Regions from separate parts of the Mesorhizobium sp. M0491 genome, predicted to be linked through region 1. Evidence: predicted binding sites of a transcription regulator. Region 1 holds the regulator's gene; each other region holds the start of a gene.

The links. Region 1 encodes LexA, which represses DNA repair genes until DNA is damaged. Its sites were predicted from a motif close to TGTTCNNNNTGTGTTCNG; they were not measured.
Region 2: a site for LexA is predicted at 3,758-3,775, ahead of NKI69_RS20895 (helicase-related protein). Genes of this name have one in related genera too.
Region 3: a site for LexA is predicted at 4,027-4,044, ahead of dinB (DNA polymerase IV). Genes of this name have one in related genera too.

What each region holds. Positions count from the first base shown of each region.
Region 1 covers NZ_JAMYRE010000008.1:226,054-232,978, forward strand. The annotation lists gene NKI69_RS12995 (AMP-binding protein) at 1-99, shown strand, start outside; gene kynA (tryptophan 2,3-dioxygenase) at 96-932, shown strand; gene kynU (kynureninase) at 1,015-2,262, shown strand; gene lexA (transcriptional repressor LexA) at 2,674-3,414, shown strand; gene NKI69_RS13015 (ComEC/Rec2 family competence protein) at 3,408-5,858, opposite strand; gene gltX (glutamate--tRNA ligase) at 5,961-6,925, shown strand, end outside.
Region 2 covers NZ_JAMYRE010000015.1:171,635-178,559, reverse strand. The annotation lists gene NKI69_RS20900 (RNA-binding S4 domain-containing protein) at 1-119, opposite strand, end outside; gene NKI69_RS20895 (helicase-related protein) at 136-3,570, opposite strand; gene phbB (acetoacetyl-CoA reductase) at 4,279-5,004, opposite strand; gene NKI69_RS20885 (acetyl-CoA C-acetyltransferase) at 5,098-6,276, opposite strand; gene phaR (polyhydroxyalkanoate synthesis repressor PhaR) at 6,578-6,925, shown strand, end outside.
Region 3 covers NZ_JAMYRE010000011.1:165,348-172,272, reverse strand. The annotation lists gene NKI69_RS16550 (FGGY-family carbohydrate kinase) at 1-1,107, shown strand, start outside; gene NKI69_RS16545 (cupin domain-containing protein) at 1,247-1,510, shown strand; gene NKI69_RS16540 (cupin domain-containing protein) at 1,459-2,268, shown strand; gene NKI69_RS16535 (excalibur calcium-binding domain-containing protein) at 2,402-2,776, shown strand; gene dinB (DNA polymerase IV) at 2,748-3,995, opposite strand; gene NKI69_RS16525 (winged helix-turn-helix transcriptional regulator) at 4,118-4,534, opposite strand; gene NKI69_RS16520 (dihydrofolate reductase family protein) at 4,638-5,237, shown strand; gene NKI69_RS16515 (2OG-Fe(II) oxygenase) at 5,262-6,005, opposite strand; gene NKI69_RS16510 (methylated-DNA--[protein]-cysteine S-methyltransferase) at 6,002-6,556, opposite strand; gene NKI69_RS16505 (hypothetical protein) at 6,660-6,887, opposite strand; gene ada (bifunctional DNA-binding transcriptional regulator/O6-methylguanine-DNA methyltransferase Ada) at 6,900-6,925, opposite strand, start outside.

The DNA.
Region 1 (6,925 bases):
TATAAATATCCACGGTCAGTAAAATTCATCGCCGCTCTGCCCAAGACCCAGACCGGCAAGATCCAGCGCTTCCGGCTGCGCACGGAGAAAATCAATTGAGCGAGCCATACGATCCGGCGTCCGAAGGCGCCCAGATGTCGTTCAAGGAGCGCATGTCCTACAGCGACTACCTGCACCTGGAGAAAGTGCTGGAGGCCCAGACGCCGCTGTCATCGGCGCATGACGAGATGCTGTTCATCATCCAGCATCAGACCTCTGAACTCTGGATGAAGCTTGCTCTGCACGAGATTGGCGCCGCGATCCGTTCCATCCGCGCCGACCGGCTCGAGCCGAGCTTCAAGATGCTGTCGCGCGTTGCGCGCATCTTCGAGCAGCTGAACAATGCCTGGGACGTGCTGCGGACGATGACGCCCAGCGAATACACCGAGTTCCGCGACGCGCTCGGCCAGTCCTCGGGTTTCCAGTCCTGGCAGTATCGCGCCATCGAGTTCATGGCCGGCAACCGAAACCTGGCAATGCTCGGGCCGCACAAGCATCGGCCCGACCTGAGCGGGAAGCTGGAAGCGATCCTGGCCGAGCCGTCGCTCTATGACGAGGCACTGCTGCTTTTGGCGCGCAACGGATTCGACATCGGTGCCGATGCCAGGCGCACGGACTGGCGTGAGACGCGAACCGAGAATGAAGAGGTGCTGGTCGCCTGGCAGACCATCTACCGCGATCCGCAGCGCTACTGGATGTTCTACGAACTGGCCGAGAAGCTGGTCGACTTCGAGGATTATTTCCGCCGCTGGCGCTTCAATCATGTCACCACGGTGGAGCGCATCATCGGCCTGAAACGCGGCACCGGCGGCACGTCGGGTGCTTCGTATCTGAAGAAAATGCTCGAGGTCGTGCTGTTCCCGGAACTGTGGACGGTCCGCACCCGGCTCTGACATCATCGAAATGAGAACAGGCACACTGAGGGGACGCGCTGTGGCGGAAAACCCTTCGCGAACAACCGGGGACTGACCGACCATGAGTGGAATTCCTGATCTCGCCGCAGTCGAAGCGATGGATGCCACGGATCCGCTGCGGGCCATGCGCGACCGTTTCATTCTGCCGGAGGGGATGATCTATCTCGACGGCAATTCACTGGGGGCAGCGTCTCATGCCGTTTTCAGCGAGCTGCAGCAGGCGGCGACCCAAGAATGGGCCCAGGATCTCATCCGAGCTTGGAACACCGCCGGATGGTTCGAGATGCCAATCGAACTCGGCGACCAGCTCGGACGCCTGATAGGAGCCGCGGCCGGCCAGACCGTTGTCTGCGACACGACATCGACCAACATCTACAAGGTGCTGCATGCGGCGCTGGAGATGCGGCCCGGCCGGTCGGCCATCGTCGCCGAAGGTGACAGTTTTCCCACCGACCTGTACATCGCCGAAGGCGTGGCCTCGACCCGGGATGGCGTCCTGCTGCGCCTCGCGGGTGTCGACGCGCCGACCATCGAAGAGCTGATCGACGAAAACGTCGCGGTGGTGCTGGTCAATCACGTCAATTACAAATCGGGTGAACTGCGCGACATGGCGGCGCTGACGCGCAAAGCTCATGCGGCCGGAGCGCTGATCGTCTGGGATCTTTGCCACACCGCCGGCGCCCTGCCCGTCGAGCTCGATCACGCAAATGCCGATTTCGCCATCGGCTGCACCTACAAGTACCTCAACGGCGGTCCGGGCGCACCGGCCTTCATCTATGCCGCGCAGCGCCACCACGGCGATATCAGCCAGCCGCTCAGCGGCTGGTGGGGCCATGCGCGGCCCTTTGCCTTCGAACGGGGTTATGTTGCCGGCACCGGCATCCGCCGCTTTTTGTGCGGCACTCAGCCGATCCTGTCGATGCGGGCGCTCAAAGGCGCGCTTGCCATCTGGAATGACGTCGACATGGCGGCATTGCGAAAGAAGAGTGTCGCGTTGACAGAACTGTTCATCCAGCTCGTCGAAGCCAGGTGCGGCGCCTACGGTCTCACGCTGGAGACCACCCGCGACGCGACCAGGCGCGGCAGCCAGGTGTCGTTCCTTCACGATCACGGCTATCAAATCATGCGGGCGCTGATCGAGCGCGGCGTCATCGGTGATTTTCGTGCGCCATCGACCATCCGTTTCGGCTTCACGCCGCTCTATGTCGGCTACAAGGATGTGTGGCTGGCGGTTGAGGTGCTGGAGGATATTCTGCGCACGGGCGCATGGAAGGACCGCCGTTTCGCGGTCAAGGAAGCCGTTACCTGACGCAACGATCCCCGCGATCCACCGCCGCCGCCCTCACTGCCTGGCAGATGACGGAGGGCTGAATTTCCAGCCACAAATGCCAACAGACGTTGGCGTTTTGGCTCCGTTTCGTTCACGGCAAACGAACGTCCCGAAGATTGATATCGTCCTTTGTGGAGGTCGATAGACTAATAATGCCAAGCCTTGGGTCGAGGATGAGCCACAGGTCATTAACCATAATAATTTCAATGTGAGCAGGCGCATCGCCGTGCCTAGCGCCTGTTGATCGCGACCCGCTGGCAAGCGCCAAATAATTTCAGCAGCCTTAACAAATTCATTAAACTTTAAACGGTTGCAGAACACAACTGGAACAGATAGGGTTTGTTCTGGGTTTGTTTTTCGATTCTGGTTTCAGGTAACCTGGGGGCCGCCATGCTGACGCGCAAGCAACATGAACTGCTGATGTTCATCCATGAACGCCTGAAGGAGAGCGGCATTCCGCCATCCTTCGACGAGATGAAGGAGGCGCTTGACCTTGCCTCCAAATCCGGGATTCATCGGCTGATCACCGCACTTGAGGAGCGCGGCTTTATTCGCCGGTTGCCCAACCGGGCACGCGCGCTGGAAGTGCTGCGATTGCCGGACTCGATCGCGCCCGGTCTCAACGCGGCAAAGAAGTTTTCGCCAAGCGTCATCCAGGGCAGTCTCGGTCAGGGTGGCGCCCTTGGCCGGCAGATCAAGCCGGCGCCTTCGCGGATGCCCTCGCCCGGCAATGATGACGATGCGGTCTCCGCCGTGTCGATCCCGGTCATGGGCCGTATCGCCGCCGGTGTGCCGATCGATGCCATCCAGCATCAGACGCATTCGATCTCGGTGCCGCCGGACATGATCATGGGCGGCGCCCACTATGCGCTGGAGGTCAAGGGAGACTCGATGATCGAGGCCGGTATCTTCGACGGCGACACCGTCATCATCCGCAATGCCGACACGGCGAGCCCCGGCGAGATCATCGTGGCGCTGGTCGATGAAGAGGAAGCGACGCTGAAGCGGTTCCGCCGCAAGGGCGCTTCGATTGCTCTCGAAGCCGCCAATCCGGCCTATGAAACCCGTATTTTCGGCCCGGACAGGGTCAAGGTGCAAGGCAAGCTCGTCGGCCTGATCCGCCGCTACTGAGGCGGCTGTGGGTTGGCCGCTGGCTTCTCCGGTTTCTTGAAGGGTGCCAGCCCCCTTGCCTCACGAGAGTATTTGCGTTGCGTGTGCCAGGGCCGATATGGGCTGTCCACCGCGAAGCTGATCGTCGCCGGCGTGGTCGCCGATTGGCGATCGAAGAAGACCGCGGCACTGCCTTTGCGAGCCAGTTGCCGCTTGGTGATGACGAGAACCAGCGGATTGTGACAGGCGTCATACGCGGTGGCGTCATTGATGACGATCAGCTCGGCGAAGCCGCAGGCTTTCCAGGTGTCCTTGCGGTCCTCGACATAGGCAATGATCGCACCGGACATGTGCCTGGCCACGCAAACGCCTGAGGAGCAATAAAACGGCGATCCCAGCGGCAGATCAACGGCATCCGCGACATCGAATTGCCCATCGCTGTTGTCGAACACCTCTGGCACGACGATGGTTTCTGATGTCAGGGCGCGTTTCCAGTTGTCGACGGTGAATTCGTTCGGCCGTTCCCGGCTGACGGCAAGCTCGCCGCCACCGATCGGCAACGCCACCAGCCGGGCGTCTTCCGAGATCAGCACATCCGGCGTGCGCGTATCCGAGACGGTCAGCAAGCCTGCCAGCGCGAGTGGCAGAGCAGCGAGCCGCAGCCAAGTTGTCGCCATCGTCGCGATGACCAGGGCAATTGCCACCAGCAGGACCGAGTGTTGGGAAATCAGCCCGACTCCATCGACAGGCGAACGCTCGGAGATCCAGCCCGATATGGCGATCATCATCGTCAGGCCCTTGCCCATCAGGTAGAGAGCCGGCCAATCCAATCCGAAAGGCATCAGCAGCGCGCTGGCGACGGCCAGGAACATGACGACGGTGACGATCGGCATAACCGCGAGATTGGCAAACAGGCTGAGCGGCGACACACGCTGAAAATGCCAGATGGCAAACAGCGTCGTGGCGCTGCCGGCGATGATCGAGGTCATGGCAAGGCCGGTTGCCGCCAGCACGAACTTTCGCGTCAGGAAACCGGGCATGGATCGCTTTGGCGGCGGCGGCCTTGCTTTTCCCGCGCGGTGATCGGCCCAGCCGGCATAGGCGCCGACCAGAGCCGCGGTCGCGGCGAACGACATCTGAAAACTCGGGCCGACCACCTCATGCGGCGACACCACGATGACGGCGATCGCCGAGATCGCCAGATTGCGCATGGTGAGTGCTGCTCGATCGAACAGCACGGCAATCAGCATCACCGCCAGCATGATGAAGCTGCGCTCGGCGGCAACGACGACTCCAGAGATGATGAGATAGGCCGCGATCGAGAACAGCGCGGCGGCAGCGGCATACTTCTTGACCGGGCGACGCGCGGAAAAGTCGGGAAACAAGGCGAAGGCGCCGCGCAGCAATCCCATGATGGTGCCCGCGACCAGCGCCATGTGCAGTCCCGAAATGGAGATGATGTGGTAGATGCCGGTACGTCGCATCGCCTCATTGATCTCATCGGGAATGCCGGCGCGCACGCCGACGATGAGCGCCGCGGCGATCTCGCCTTCGGCGCCGCCGACGCTGGCCCTGATATGGTCGGCGATACCTTCACGGGCTTTTTCCACACTGGAGGAAATTCGGGCCGACAGCGGCATGTCGCCATCGTCGCTAACGACAAGCTTTGGATTGCCGAGAAAGAATCCGCTGCCGCCGATGCCGGCAAAATAGCTGTCGAAGGAGAAATCATAGCTGTCCGGCCGCACCGGCCCGGTCGGCGGCAAAAGCTTGGCATATCCGGTGATGAGGGAGCCGGCGGTCACGTCAGCCGGGATCTTGCGTGCCGAAAGCCGCACACGTTCCGGCGCATAGCGCAGTTTCGGCCTGGCGGTCGAGATCACGTCGATGGTCAACCGGATACGACCGCTCTCCATACGGTCGAGCGAAACGACGCGGCCGGTGACTTGCGTCGAAATTTCCGAGCCCAACATTTGTGTGCCCGCACGCCACGTCTCGACCTTGGCAGCAAGCAGTCCTAGGGCGCACAAAAGTGCGGCCATGGCGCACAGATGGGTCTTTGACCATGAACGCGAGACCAGCGCACAGATCCCCGTCAGAATGACAACCGCGACAGGTCTCGCAAAGTCAGGCTCCGCCGCCAGCGAAAAATAGCCGATCGCTCCGATCGCCAGGCAGACCGGCACCAGCAGGAAGGCCACGCCCCGGTCGAGTTCCAGGCTCGCCGCCGTGTTCACGCTGTGGCGCAGGCGAGGCAGTGATGTCAGGCTGATTTGCCGGCGCACGCGAACGATCCTGCCGGTTTCGGCAACAGGAACAGAGGCGGCGACATCCGCTTGTAACGGCGCTTGGCCGGGATCCGGCAGGAGGGGCGATGGCAATGGCAGAGGCGCAAAGAGGGACCGTTCGCTGACGCCGATGGCAGCGTCCTCGCCCTGATCCGAGCCCCAGCCTCGTCCAGCCATCGGGTCTGCCCCTTGCGCCCTCGACACCCTATGCTACATGAACGCCGGGCGCGCGAAAGTCCGCGCAACCGCACCCCGCTTCAGATGGTTTCCGAGAGTTCCATGTCCGACAAGGTCGTCACCCGTTTTGCCCCCTCGCCCACCGGCTATCTGCACATAGGCGGCGCGCGCACGGCGCTGTTCAACTGGCTGTATGCAAAGCACACTGGCGGCACGATGCTGCTGCGCATCGAAGACACCGACCGTGAACGCTCCAATGAAGCCGCGACGGCTGCCATCCTCGACGGGCTTTCCTGGCTTGGCCTGAGCTGGGACGGCGAGCCGGTGTCACAGTTCGAGCGTGCGCCGCGCCACCGCGAGGTGGCTGAGGAGCTCGTGCGCATGGGCATGGCCTATTATTGCTATGCCACGCCAGCCGAACTGGAGGCCATGCGCGAGGCTGCCAGAGCCAAGGGGCTGCCGCCCCGCTATGACGGCCGCTGGCGCGACCGCGACCCCTCAGAGGCGCCCGCAGGCGCCAAGGGCGCCATCCGCATCAAGGCGCCGACCGAAGGCGAGACCATCGTTCATGACCGTGTCCAGGGCGACGTGCGCTTTCCCAACAAGGATCTCGACGACTTCATCATCCTGCGTTCGGACGGCAATCCCACTTACATGCATGCCGTCGTCGTCGACGATCATGACATGGCCGTCACCCACATCATTCGCGGCGATGATCATCTGACCAATGCCGCCCGCCAGACCGTCATCTACAACGCCATGGGCTGGGACGTGCCGTCCATGTCGCATATCCCGCTGATCCACGGCGCCGATGGCGCCAAGCTGTCGAAGCGGCACGGCGCGCTTGGCGTCGAGGCCTATCGCGCCATGGGCTACCTGCCGGAGGCGCTGCTCAACTACCTGGCGCGCCTTGGCTGGAGCCATGGCGACGACGAGATCATGTCGATCAAGGATATGATCTCGTGGTTCGACATCGGCGATGTCAACAAGGGCGCGGCGCGCTTCGACTTCGCCAAACTGGAAGCGATCAACGGCGCGCATATGCGCCGCATGAGCGATGCCGAGCT
Region 2 (6,925 bases), on a different contig from region 1:
TTGTCGCGATTGATGCGAACGCGGCCGGCGACGACCAGTTTTGCCGCCAGCGAGCGCGATTTCACGGCGCGTGAGAAGAACAGCCATTTGTCGATGCGCTGGCGGCCTTCGGCAACCATCGAAGCGAGCCGGGTTCTACTTCTTCAACTGGTCGCGCAATGCGGCGAGCTTCGCGAAGGGCGAATCCGGATCGAAACGCACCGGGCGCTCCTCGCGCGGCTTCGGCTGGAAGGCCGGCTTGCCGCCTTGCGGACCACCTTTGGCATCCGGCCTGCCACCCTTCCAGTCGGGACGACCCTCGCGGCGGTCGGGACGCTCGCCCTGCGCCCTGCCGTCACGCCGCTGTTCGCCTTCGGCCTGCGGCTTGGGTTTGAATTTCGAGCGGTCGAAGCGCGGCTTGCCGGCACCATCGCGCCGTCCTTCATGGGCCGGACGTTCTCCGGGTGCAGCTACGGCCGGTGCGCCGGCGGTATCCACGGGTGCATCGCTTCGGCCGCGCGCTTGTCCGTTGCGTGGGCGATTGTTCCTGCGGCTGTCGTCGCGGTTGCGCGGCCGCTGTTCGAAGCGGCCCTGCCGCCACAACAGGATGGGTTTTGGCGCTTCGGCCTCCGGAGCGGGTTCGCCGGCGGCTGCTTCAGTCACCGCCACAGGTTCGTCCGGCGCGGCGTCCGTTGCCGGCGCGGCATTTGACACCAACTCGGCCGTTGCGGCTTCTTCTGCCGCTGCAACTTCGATCTCGGCAGTCTCAGTCTCTGCCTGCGGTTCAATCGGCGCCGGTTCGGCGACGTCGGGCGCAGCCTCGGCTACAGGCGCTTCGTCTTGCACGGTTTCGACAGGAGCGTCCGCCTGTTCTTCCACGGCAGGCGCAGCAGGTTCAGCCGCGGCGTCGGAGGTGATTTCGGCGGGAATTTCGGCCGCGGTTTCCGAAACGGCCACTGCGTCCGATGCCGGCTCCGATCCTTCGACCGCTGCCTCTGCTGCGGCATCCGTTGCCGCGGCTTCCGCCGCTTTGGCCTGCTCGGCTCGTGCAGCTTCTTCCGTCGCAAGCTTCGCCACCGCCGCTTCGCGCGCGGCATTGTCCTGTGCTTCGAGCCGCGCCTTGACCTCGACGGCCGGCTTCGGCTCGGCACGATAGCCGAGACCCTTGAGGATTTCTTCCATGTCGTCGGCGGTGGCGCCGAGGATCGACATCATCGGCGGCGTCACCATGAAGGACTGGCCGTCATAGGCGCCGTCCGGGCGCTGGCCGAGGCCGGGCTTCCAGTTGGTCGCCGGACGGATCAGATCCGCCAGCCGTTCCAGTATGTCGATGCGCACGGCGCGACGGCCGAGATTGCGGTAGCCGGCAAGCTTGTAGAACGTCTTGTCGAAAGCAGGGTCGATCACCACCGAGGTGCGACCCGAGGCGAGCGCATGGACCACGTCGCCAAAGCCCGGCTTGTCCTTGCCGTCGTTCTTCAGCGCCCACAGCAATGTCACCAGCCCGGCAGGCGCCGGCTTGATCAGCGCCGGCACGAAGACATGGTAGGCGCCGAAGCGCACGCCAAGCCGGCGAAGGGCGGCGCGGCCTTCCTGGTCGAGCGACTTCATCTCCTCGGCGATGTCGCGGCGGTTGATGAGGCCGAAATTCTCGACCAGCTGGAAGGCGATGCCGCGGCCGATGCCGGAAATCTGGTCGGCGTTCCTGAGATCGACCAGCGGCTTCAGCAGCGACTCGATCTGGAAATTGACGAATCGCTCTGCACGCGCGGCGACCTTGTCGCGCGCCGGGCCGGTCAGCTGTTCGTCGGCCAGCAGCACCAGCCGCGGCTTCAGCGCGTCTTCGCCTGATACCAGCGTGCCGATCGGCGCGCCGATCCAGCGCAGCGTGCCGTCCGAGCCAAGCGCAATGTCGCCATTGGCCGAGGCGCCAAAGCGTTCGGCGCGAGCCTCGAACTCGGCGGCCAGCGCCTTCTGGGCGGCGGTGCGCACCGCCTTGGCGTCTTCACCGCCGGCGGTCTGGTCCGCGGTGAAGCGGAACCCTTGCAGCTCGCCGACATGATGGCCTTCGACAAGGACGGTTCCGGTAGGACTAATTTCGGCTTCAGGCATGGTATTTTCTCTAAGGCGCCGCATGAGGACGGAAGTCCTGCGGTCTACGAAGCGTTTCGTCAACCGCTCATGCAGCGCATCCGACAATCTGTCTTCGATTTCGCGCGTCTTTTCCTGCCAGTGTGCCTGATCGGCCAGCCAGCCGGGCCGGTTCGACACGAATGTCCAGGTGCGGATCTGGGCAATGCGATGCGACAGCGTGTCGATATCGCCCTCGGTGGTATCGGCGCGGCGCACCTGCTCGGCCATGTAATTCTCGTCGACATGGCCGTGGCGTGCCAGGTCCGTGTAAATGGAAGCGATGAGGTCGGCATGCTGCGCCGGCGCGATCCTGCGGTAGTCGGGCAGCGCGCAGGCTTCCCACAGCAGCGCCACGCGCTTGGCATTGGTGGTGAGTGCGCGAATGTCCTCGTCGCGCGACAGATGCTCGAGCGCCTGTGCATCGACGGCAGGCAATGCCCGCGTCAGTCCCTCGACGGGGGCGTTGGTCTCGATCGAGCGCTTCAGCGCGTCGAGGCTGGCGAAGTCGAAATGCGCGGTGCGCCACTGCAGCACCTTCACCGGATCGAAATCATGGCCTTCGATCTTCTTGATCAGCTCTTCGTCCAGCGGGTCGACCTGGCCAGTGACGCCGAAGGTGCCGTCGCGCAGATGCCGGCCGGCGCGGCCGGCGATCTGGCCGAGCTCGGCCGCGGTCAGGTTGCGATACTGGAAGCCGTCGAACTTGCGGTTCTGGGCGAAGGCGACGTGGTCGAGATCGAGGTTGAGACCCATGCCGATGGCATCGGTGGCGATGAGGTAGTCGACATCGCCGGACTGGAACAGCGCCACCTGGGCGTTGCGGGTGCGCGGCGAGAGCGCGCCGAGCACGACGGCGGCACCGCCCTGCTGGCGGCGGATCAGCTCGGCGATGGCGTAGACCTCGTCGGCGGAAAAGGCGACGATCGCCGTGCGCCGCGGCAGGCGGGTCAGCTTCTTGGAGCCGGCATAGGCAAGATGCGACAGCCTCGGCCGCGTCACCACCGAGACACCCCTCAGCAGGCGCTGCAGAATGCCATGCATGGTGGCTGCACCGAGCAGCAGCGTTTCCTGGCGGCCGCGCAGATGCAGGATGCGGTCGGTGAAGATGTGGCCACGCTCGAGGTCGCCGGCGAGCTGCACTTCGTCGATGGCGACGAAGGCGGCGTCGGTCTCGCGCGGCATGGCCTCGACAGTGCAGACCGAATATCTGGCGCCCGGTGGCTGGATCTTTTCCTCGCCGGTAATCAGCGCGACCTTGTGGGCGCCAACCTTTTCGCAGACGCGGGCGTAGACCTCGCGCGCCAGAAGCCTGAGCGGCAGGCCGATGATCCCACTCTCATGCGCCACCATGCGCTCGATGGCGAGATGGGTCTTGCCGGTGTTGGTCGGCCCGAGCACAGCGGTCACGTCGCGGCCCGACAGGATCAGCGGCTCTGTGTGTTTGGGCTGGATGTTCATCAACCTAGAATAAGGCTTCCGGGACCTGGAGATAAGGCTTCTGGCCTCTGGTTGTCGGGAGCGTGCCTCAAATGGCGCGTATGACAGGCGACACATAGGGATTTCGGGCGCGAAGCGAAAGCGGAATGTTCCGTCGGCGGCGAGAAGGTGGTTTTGTCAAGCTTTCAATCGGCTGCGGATTAACGGATAGAACGAGTCTGGAACGAATCGGCGACGAATCAGTGACTCCTGCAGATTCAGCTTTTGTTCACGGCTACATGTGGATTTCGCGACCGCGAGTCGCACCACATGCTGAATCGCTGAACTGGCCCGTTTGATGCTAAGAGGGCGTTGCCGTTAACCTTTGCCTGGAAACAATCACGGTGGCTTGGCGCGCCTCGACCAACATTATGAAATTGTTGATCTTTCTTAACCTGCGTTAAGCAGTTGGGCAGGCGATTCCGGCTGTCGTCGTTAACGTTCAGCTCATAGCCGGAACGAATCGGCGATGGCGTAATTTTCCCGATTTGTTCACCCTAATATCTTGTGTTGTGAACAGTTTATCCACCGAGAATCCACAGGTTGCCAGGGAGCTTTTGCACAGGGCTGCTGCCGGCTGTTAACCTTCGCGTGCCGAATTGGGTCAGCTACGGTCGCGAGCACGTCAAAGGGACCGTGCCGGAAACGGGCCGGTGTGCCGGCCCGTCGATCTCCTACATCGCCACGTCGTCAGGCGAAGTATTGGCCACCGTTGGCCGTGATGGTCGAGCCGGTGATGAAGCCGGCATCTTCGGATGCGAGGAAGACGACGCAGCGCGCGATCTCTTCCGGTTCGCCGAGGCGGCCGACGGGGATTTGCGGGATGATGCGGTCGTTGAGCACCCTCTCGTCGATCGCCTTGACCATCTCGGTGGCGATGTAGCCAGGGCAGATGACGTTGACGGTGATGCCCGCGCGAGCTCCCTCTTGAGCGAGGGCTTTGCTGAAACCGATGTCGCCAGCCTTCGCGGCGGAATAGTTGACCTGGCCGGCCTGGCCTTTCTGGCCGTTGATCGACGAGATGGTGATGACGCGGCCGAACTTGCGGTCGCGCATGCCGCTCCACAGCGGATGCGTCATGTTGAAGACGCCGGACAGGTTGGTGTCGATGACCTCTTTCCACTGCTCGCGCGTGATCTTGTGGAACATGGCGTCGCGGGTGATGCCGGCATTGTTGACCAGCACCGAGACCGGGCCGAGATCGGCCTCGACCTGCTTGATGCCGGCCGCGCAGGAATCATAGTCGGCGACCGACCATTTGTAGACCGGAATGCCGGTCTCGGCCTTGAATTTCGCCGCTGCGGCGTCATTGCCGGCGTAGTTCGCGGCAACCGAATAGCCGACGGTCTTCAATGCGATCGAGATCGCCGCCCCGATGCCGCGCGATCCGCCTGTGACGATTGCTACCTTGGTCATGCATTTCCCCTTTTTTTGATACCGCCCTGTTGTCGGGCTTGGCAGGCACTGGATACAGAACGGGCGGCTCGCGCCGCCCGGTTAGTGAGTTCTTCAGAGTGCTTCGATACACATGGCGACGCCCATGCCGCCGCCGATGCACAGGGTAGCGAGACCCTTCTTGGCGCCGCGCCGGCGCATCTCGAAGACCAGCGTGTTGAAGACACGGGCGCCGGAAGCACCGATCGGGTGGCCGATGGCGATGGCGCCGCCATTGACGTTGACGATCGAGGGGTCCCAGCCCATGTCCTTGTTGACGGCGCAAGCCTGCGCGGCAAAGGCCTCGTTGGCCTCGACCAGGTCGAGATCGCCGACCGACCAGCCGGCCTTTTCCAAGGCCTTGCGCGATGCTGGGATCGGGCCGGTGCCCATGATCTGCGGATCGACGCCGGCGGTTGCCCAGGACACGATGCGTGCCAGCGGGGTGATGCCGCGCCTCACCGCTTCCGCCTCGCTCATCAGCAGCGCGCCGGCGGCACCGTCATTGATGCCGGAGGCGTTGGCGGCGGTCACCGTGCCGTCCTTGTCAAAGGCCGGCTTCAGCTTGGTCATGGCGTCGAGCGTGGCGCCATGGCGGATGTATTCGTCCTGGTCGACAATGGTGTCGCCCTTCTTGCCCTTGAGTGTGACGGCGACGATCTCGTCCTTGAACTTGCCGGCCTTTTGCGCGGCCTCGGCCTTGTTCTGCGAAGCCAGCGCAAACTGATCCTGGTCTTCGCGGGTGATCTGGAACTGACGTGCCACGTTTTCGGCGGTGTTGCCCATGTGATAACCGTTGAAGGCATCCCACAGCCCGTCCTTGATCATGGTGTCGATCAACTTGAAATCGCCCATCTTGACGCCGGCGCGCAGGTGCTGGGCATGGGTCGAAAGCGACATCGATTCCTGGCCGCCGGCGACGATGACCTTGGCATCGCCGGTGGCGATCTGCTGCATGCCGAGCGCAATGGCACGCAGGCCCGAGCCGCAAACCTGATTGAGGCCCCAGGCTGTGGTTTCCTTGGGCAAGCCAGCATTGATCGATGCCTGGCGGGCCGGGTTCTGGCCTTGCGCGGCGGTCAGCACCTGGCCGAGGATGACCTCGTCGACCTCGCCTGGTTCGACACCGGCACGTGACAGCAATTCCCTGATGACAACGGCACCGAGCTCATGCGCCGGGGTGGCGGCAAAGGCGCCGTTGAAGGAGCCGACCGGCGTGCGCGCCGCGCTGGCAATGACGATGGAAGCGGACATTTTCTTCTCCAGACTTCAAGGGTGTCGTTCTGTCGTTAGGGACTTTTCTTGCCCTTTCCCAACCCCAAGTCAAACCGGAAATAGGCAGGGCGCCCATGCGCCGCAAGCAGGTCGTGCCTTGCCATGGCGGCCATTCGTCCATTGCTGCGCAGCATATTTTGCCTGCTATGCAGCATTTAGTGATCCCGCACTGCACAAACTGCTTGGAATTGTGAAGCTTTTGCGCATATCCTCAAAAAAAAGGCACAATCGTTATCGGCGGCTTGCTCAGAGGCGCGCCGGTGTCCCCGGGAGGATGTAGATGGCCGCTAAAGACGATCCGATCATCATCAAGAAATACGCCAATCGCCGCCTCTACAACACCGGCACCAGCACCTATGTGACGCTCGAGGACCTCGCCGAGATGGTCAAGAAGGGCGAGGAGTTCACCGTCCAGGACGCCAAGACCGGCGACGACATCACGCATCCGGTGCTGACCCAGATCATCTTCGAACTGGAGAACAAGGACGGGCAAAACATGCTGCCGATCCCGTTCCTGCGCCAGCTCATCGCTTATTACGGCGACCAGATGCAGATGATCGTGCCGAGCTTCCTCGAACAGTCGATGCTCGCCTTTTCCAAGGAGCAGGAGCGCTTTCGCGAGCAGATG
Region 3 (6,925 bases), on a different contig from region 1:
GATTTCCTCACCTGGCGCGCGAGCGGCAGCCTTGCCCGCTCGGTCTGCACGGTGACTTGCAAATGGACCTATCTGGCGCATGAAAGCCGCTGGGACGAGGCCTATTTCCGCACCATCGGACTAGGGAGCCTGGCCGACGAGGGGTTCGCGCGCATCGGCACGCAGATCGTGCCGGCGGGTGCCGCACTTGGCGGCGGGCTGACCGCGCAGGCGGCTGCGGACCTTGGCCTGCGCCCCGGCACGGCCGTGGCGGCGGGGCTGATCGACGCGCATGCCGGCGGTGTCGGCACGGTCGGCGCGCGCGGCGCGTTCGGCAGCGTTCTGTCGCGCATGGCCTATGTCTTCGGCACCTCGGCCTGCACCATGTCGTCGACCGCCGAGCCGGCCTTCGTCGACGGCGTCTGGGGTCCGTATTTCTCGGCCATGGTGCCGGGCCTGTGGCTGAACGAGGGCGGCCAATCTGCGGCGGGTGCGGCCATCGACCATCTGGTGCGCATGCATCCGGCGGCCGTCGAAGCGACAGCCAAGGCGCAGGCCGAGGGGCTCAGCCTCAGCGCCTGGCTGTCGCTGCAGGCGCAGAGCCGCAACGGGGCAGCGGCGACGCCGGCCTTGGTCGGCGGCATCCATGTCGTGCCGGAATTCCTTGGCAACCGCGCGCCTTTCGCCGACCCGGACGCACGCGCGCTGATTGCCGGGCTCGATCTTGACACCAGCCTCGACAGCCTGGTCGGGCTCTATGTCGCCGGGGTCTGCGGGCTGGGCTACGGCGCGCGCCAGATCGTGCGGGCCGAGCATGACAAAGGCATTGCCGTCGACACCATCGTCGTCAGTGGCGGCGCCGGGCAAAGTCCGTTGGTGCGCCAGCTGCTTGCCGACACGACCGGCATGGTGGTGGTGGCGTCGACCTCGCCGGAGCCGGTGCTGCTCGGCTCGGCGATGCTGGGCGCGGTCGCCGCCGGTGCTTACAAGGATCTGACGGCGGCGATGGCCGGCATGTCGGAACTCGGCGAAGTCTATCATCCCGACGCTACCTTGGCCGGCTGGCACGCCAAGCGCTTTGCTGCGTTCGAGCTGCTGCAGCAGGCGGGCAAGGCCATCCGAGGCTGAAGCGAGCGGCTCCTGTCGGGCTCTGTCAGGAGCGTGGCGAACACCGCTTGGCGATGATGCCGGAAGCTGGCAGCTTTGTTCTGTCGTGGACCCTCCTGCGGCTTGCGAAGAGGGCAGGGCGACAGGAGCAGGAGGCCCGATGGCAGACGACAAATCGCCAGCGCCATTCGCATCGGACAGTGTGCCGTGGACGGAATGGTCCGATGTGCCGCGCTTCGGCGTGCGCTACCGGCATTTGTCGCTGGCCGCGCTTGGCGAAACCTATCATGTCGGCGTGGCGATCGAGGAGTTGCCGGCGGGCAAGCAGACCTCGCCGGCGCACTACCACATTTCGAGGAGGAGCATGTCTTCATCCTCGAGGGGACGCTCACCGCGCATGTCGGCAATGCCGCCTATGTCATGAAGGCCGGCGACTACATCTGCTTTCCGGCAGGTGCAGCGGCGGGGCATTGCCTCATCAACACCAGCGACGCACTCTGCCGCTACGTCCTCGTCGGCGAGCGCAACCCGAACGACGTTGTCGTCTACACCGCCTCCAACAAGGTGCTGGTGCGCGCCTTGGGCAGCCGTGCGATCTTCGATCTCGCGGCGACCCGAACCTACTGGGACGGTGAGAGCACCGGCCTCGCCGCCGGCGATCCGTTGCCGTCGGATGTGACGGCCGGTGTCACCAAGGCCCCGGCCGCGCCGATCCCGCCGGTCGCCAGCGATGCTGTCGAGTGGAAACAGGAAGGCGAGGGGGCGCGGTTCGGTGGTCGGTCCAAACACCTCACCTGTGCCGCCTTGGGACGGCCCGACTACCATGTCGGCGTGCTGATCGAGGCGCCGGCCCCCGGCATGCGCCTGGCGCCCAGGCACTACCATATGCTGGAAGAAGAGCATGCGCTGATCCTGGAAGGGCAGGTGACGCTGCTGCTTGGCGAGGCGCGCCACGAGATGAAAGCCGGCGACTATGTCTGCTTTCCGGCCGGCCTGGCGGTTGGACATTCCTTCCTCAACAGCGGTACGGGACCGTGCCGCTATCTGATGATCGGCGAGAAAAACCCCAACGAGGTCTGCGTCTATCCCGATTCCAACAAGATGGCGGTCGACGCCTTGCGCCGGCGCGACGGCATTTTCGATATGGCCGGGGTTAGGCGGTATTGGGATGGCGAAGCGTAGAACTGAAAGTGTCGATATCCGACTCAAATAGCCGCGCTCTGAACGCGAGAACCGTTCGGAGATAGGCGTTGTTGCCACCCTACCTGGGTGACGCTAGTCTGGTTCGGGCACTTCAACGGGGGAGTTGGCGGGGATGCTCCTGCCATTCTTGCGATGGCCTTCACGCTATCACCGCCGCCTTGGCAGGCTGAGATGGGTGGCTTTGTTCGCGCCGTTCATTCTGTTGTCGGGCTATATCGTCTATGGCTTCGTCGGCATTCGGTTTGATACGCCTCTCTCGGTGCTGAGGCACCTTGCCGCGTTCCCGAACTGCACGGCCGCCCGCAGGGGCGAACCTGGCTATTGGCCGACTCACGATGCCGACCATGACGGCATAGCCTGCGAGCCCTGGCACGGGGCAAGCCGACGCACGGGGCAAGCTCCACTGGCGTTCGGGTCCATCGTTACTCGCGTACCGGCCCATAGCCTTTGCCTTGGCTTCACAGCTCCTTCTCCGCCAGTTCCCTGAATTCATCCGGCACCGAGCGCGCCGCCTCCAGCGCCACCGTGCCATAGCCGACCGCCTGTTTGCCGAAGCGTTCGCGGATATTGTCGATGGCGCGGTCGGCGTCAAAGCGTGCCAGGCCTTTTCGGGTGCCGGGCCTCTGCTTCTCGTCGGCGAGATCGAGCGGCAGTTCGAGCTGTAATTCGAAGCTTTCCTCGAGATGCGAGACCGAGATCGCCAGCAGCGAGATCGTTCTCTCGTGGGGGTTGTCGGCAAGCACGCCGCGCACCAGATCGCCGGCGATCTCGGCCAGCATCGCGGTCGCCGAGATCGGCTGGTCAAGCGTGATCGAGCGGGTGACGGCGCTGAGATCGGCAAAGCGCACGCGCACCGTCACCGTGCGGCCGGGCCGCGCCTTGGCGCGCAGCCGGCTGGCGACGCGGTCGGCCAGATGCAGCAGGGTTGGCACGATGACGTCAGCTACGGCGGGCTTGCGGCCAAGCGCCGATTGCGCGCCGGCCGAATGCGCCCGGCGCTTCGTCTCCAGTTTTCGCGGGTCGCGGTTCCATGACAGCGCGGCGAGCTTTTCGCCGGCGGCGGGGCCGAGCAGCCGCGTCAGCGCGCCGCTGCGCGTCCTGGCCAGCTGGCCGATGGTCTCGACGCCGATTTCCGCCAGCCGCGCTTTGGTCGCCGAGCCGACGCCCCACATCAGCCCGACCGGCAGGTCGTGCAGGAAAGCGAGCTCGCTGCCGGGTTCGACGACCACCAGCCCATCGGGTTTTGCCACCTGCGAGGCGATCTTGGCCAGATGCTTGGTGCGGGCGACGCCGATCGAGATCGGCAGGCCGAGTTCGGCGCGTACCCGGCTGCGGATCGTCGTGGCGATCTCCTGTGGGGAGCCGAACAGATGCGTGCAGCCGGCAACGTCGGCAAAGGCCTCGTCGATGGAGATGCGCTCGACCAATGGCGTAAAATCGTCGAGCACCTTGATCGCCGCGTCGCCTAGCCGCTGGTAATGGCTGAAATTGCCACCGACGAAGATCAGATGCGGGCAGAGTTCGCGCGCCTTGCGCCCGGGCATGCCGCCGCGCACGCCGAAGGCGCGGGCCTCGTAGGAAGCGGCGAGCACGACACCGCCGCCCACCGCGATCGGCTTGCCGCGCAGCGACGGATCGAGCAACTGCTCGACCGAGGCGTAGAAAGCGTCGAGATCGGCATGCAGGATGGTGGCTGTCGTTTCCATCCCGACCGCACATCCGCAGTTGCTGATAGATTGGAACAAATAAAGAACAAAGATGGATCATTGTCAAGGGAAGGGCGATTTGTGCGGCAACAGCCATGCCGGTTCCGCCTGAACGCAACCGCCTAGACAATATGCTCCGCTCGCAGCGCCGCTTTCATCCTTTCCAGCGCCGCTTCGCCGCCTGCCGCCAGTTCGTCGGCAATCCTGGCCAGCTTATCGTCGGCCTTGCGGTGCTTGCTGCCCCAGGCGCCGAGCGTCGCCAGCACCGGCAAGAGGTCGATGCCTGCTTCGGTCAGCCGGTAGACGGTTCTCAAGCCATGCGTCGGGTCGTCGCTTCGGGTGAGGATGCCCTCCTCCTGAAGCGTTTGCAGTCGCTCGGCCAGCGTGCGCGAGGAGATGCCTTCGTCGGATTGCAGGAATTCGCGAAAGTGCTTTTTCCCGGCGAAGACCATGTCGCGGACGATGAGCAGCGTCCAGCGGTCGCCGATCAGTTCGAGTGACAGGTTGATCGGGCAGCCGGACTTTTCGCGCGTCGACATCTATGGTTCCATTTTTAAATCACTTTACTATTGACATCGTTTTGGCCTTGCGTCAACGGTTCCAAATGTAAACTGTTTTGCGATGGCCCTGAGGAGAATGACGGTGAAAAAGCTGGTCCTGCAGATGCAGATGTCGGTCGACGGCTTTGTCGGCGCCAATGAGGACCATTCCTGGCAGCTCTGGGAGTGGGGTGACGAGAGCGCCTGGGACGGTGCGCTGAAGCAGGACTTTAACGCCGTCTTCGCAGGCGTCGATACCATCCTGCTCAGCCGCAAGATGGCGCAGGAGGGCTATCTCACCCATTGGGGCAATGCGGCGAAGAAGTTTCCGCGCGATCCGTTCTACGCCTTTGCGCAGCGCATCGTCGACTCCCGCAAGGTGGTGCTCAGCAACAAGCTCAAGCAATCGGCCTCGGAGCCGGCTTGGGAGCGCACCAGTGTGGTCAGCGGCGACCTGCCGCGCGAAGTCAATGCGCTGAAAGCGGGCGAGGGCGGCGACATGGCGGTGTTCGGCGGCGCCGGTTTCGCGTCGGCGCTGATTGCGGCCGGGCTGGTCGACGAGTTCCAGCTTTTCATCAACCCGGCGGTGCTGGGTGCGGGCCGCCGGATTTTTGATCAGGGCGGTTTTAGGAACCTGCGGCTACTCGGCTCGAAGGCCTATGCCTGTGGCATGGTGGTCAGCCGCTATGCGCCGGCGGGGTGAGGGGGACCTCCATCTTCTCCCTGGTCACTTCGCATCGTGAAAAATGATCCCGACCGTGTGGCGCATGCCTGAGCGCAACCGGCTGACGCCATGGCGCAGGTTGACCCGGTAATTGCCTTTGGTGCCCTGCACCGGCCGGTTGTGGACGGCGAAGACAACGGCGTCGCCCTGGCGCAGCGACACCACTTCGACCCGGCTCTGCATGCGCGGGCGCTGCTCGGTCAGGGCGAACTCGCCGCCGCTGAAATCCCGGCCCGGTTCGGAGAGCAGGATCGCCACCTGCAGCGGAAAGGCGAGGTCGCCATAGAGATCCTGGTGGAGGCAGTTGAAGTCGCCAGGCACATATTGCAGCAGCAGCGGCGTCGGCCGTGACTGGCCGGCGGCATGGCACTGATCGAGAAACGCGGCGTGCGTCGCGGGATAACGCATGGCCTGCCCCATGCGCTCGTTCCACCGATTGGCGACCTCGGCCAGCCTGGGGTAGAGCGCGCTGCGCAGGCCACCCAGGAGGTCGGGCAAGGGATAGCGGAAATAGCGGTACTCGCCCTTGCCGAAGCCGTGCCTGGCCATATGGATGTGGCTGCGGAAATATTTCTCATCCGAATAGAGGTCGGCGATCCGCCGGCACTCCTCGGGCGACAACAGCTTTTCGATCACGGCACAGCCGAAGCCGTCGAGTTCGGCGGCAAGGGCCGGCCAGTCGTAACCGGCGACGCGTGTCTCGGCGGCTTCGATCACCGATCTGGCAATTTTGGCATGGGCATTCATATCGTAGCCTCCTTGTCGAGCAGGGCGCGTTTGCGTTCGACACCCCAGCGGTAACCGGCCAGTGAGCCGTCGGCGCGGACGACACGGTGGCAGGGAATGCCCAGCGCGATCGCGTTGGCCGCACAGGCGGTCGCCACGGCGCGGGCGCCATTCGGCTGGCCGAGGCGGCGAGCCAGTGCGGTGTAGCGGATGGTGGCGCCGCACGGGATGCTGCGCAGCACATCCCAAACCTGTTGCTGGAATGGCGTGCCGTGGCGCATGTCGAGCGGCAGGTCGAGGCCGACGCCGGGCATTTGGATGAAGCGCGCGATTGTCGCGAGATCGTCGCGCAGTGCGGCCTCGTCCTCGACCAGTATCTTGTCGGGGAAGCAATGGCCAAGGTCCCGCTCCAGCGCGTCGGCGTCCGAGCCGATCAGGATGGCGCAGACGCCGATCTGGCTGCGCGCTGCCAGGACGTCGCCGATTGCGGATTCACCGATGGCATAGCTTATGGTGTCGAAGGCATTGGGGACGCTCGCCGGCGGCGCCATTTGGGTTTGCATGAGGTTCATTGCGTTTACTCCTTTGTCTGTGCGTGAACCCTACAGGGACGGCTTCTCGCGCTCACTCCGGTGCTTGCTTTCAAATTCGAATTTCGAAGGTAGGTGAACCGTTCTACGCGACACGAGTAACAGCGACCTCGCCGAGCAAAAACACCTCACCCGTCAACAACCGCAGCTCGATCTCGCCGGCCGCGGTGCGGCTCCATTCGGCTCTGCCGTGATCGACCATCTCGCCAATGGCCGCCATCACCAGTAACTTAGAGCCTTCGGCGCGCCGGCTGCCGGCAGCTTGGGTCCGGCTGGTCGTATCGGTGGTGGGAGACCTTGCCATCGCGCGCATTGCCGGTCCTGGTCAGGCCCGAATTGACCGGTTGGCAT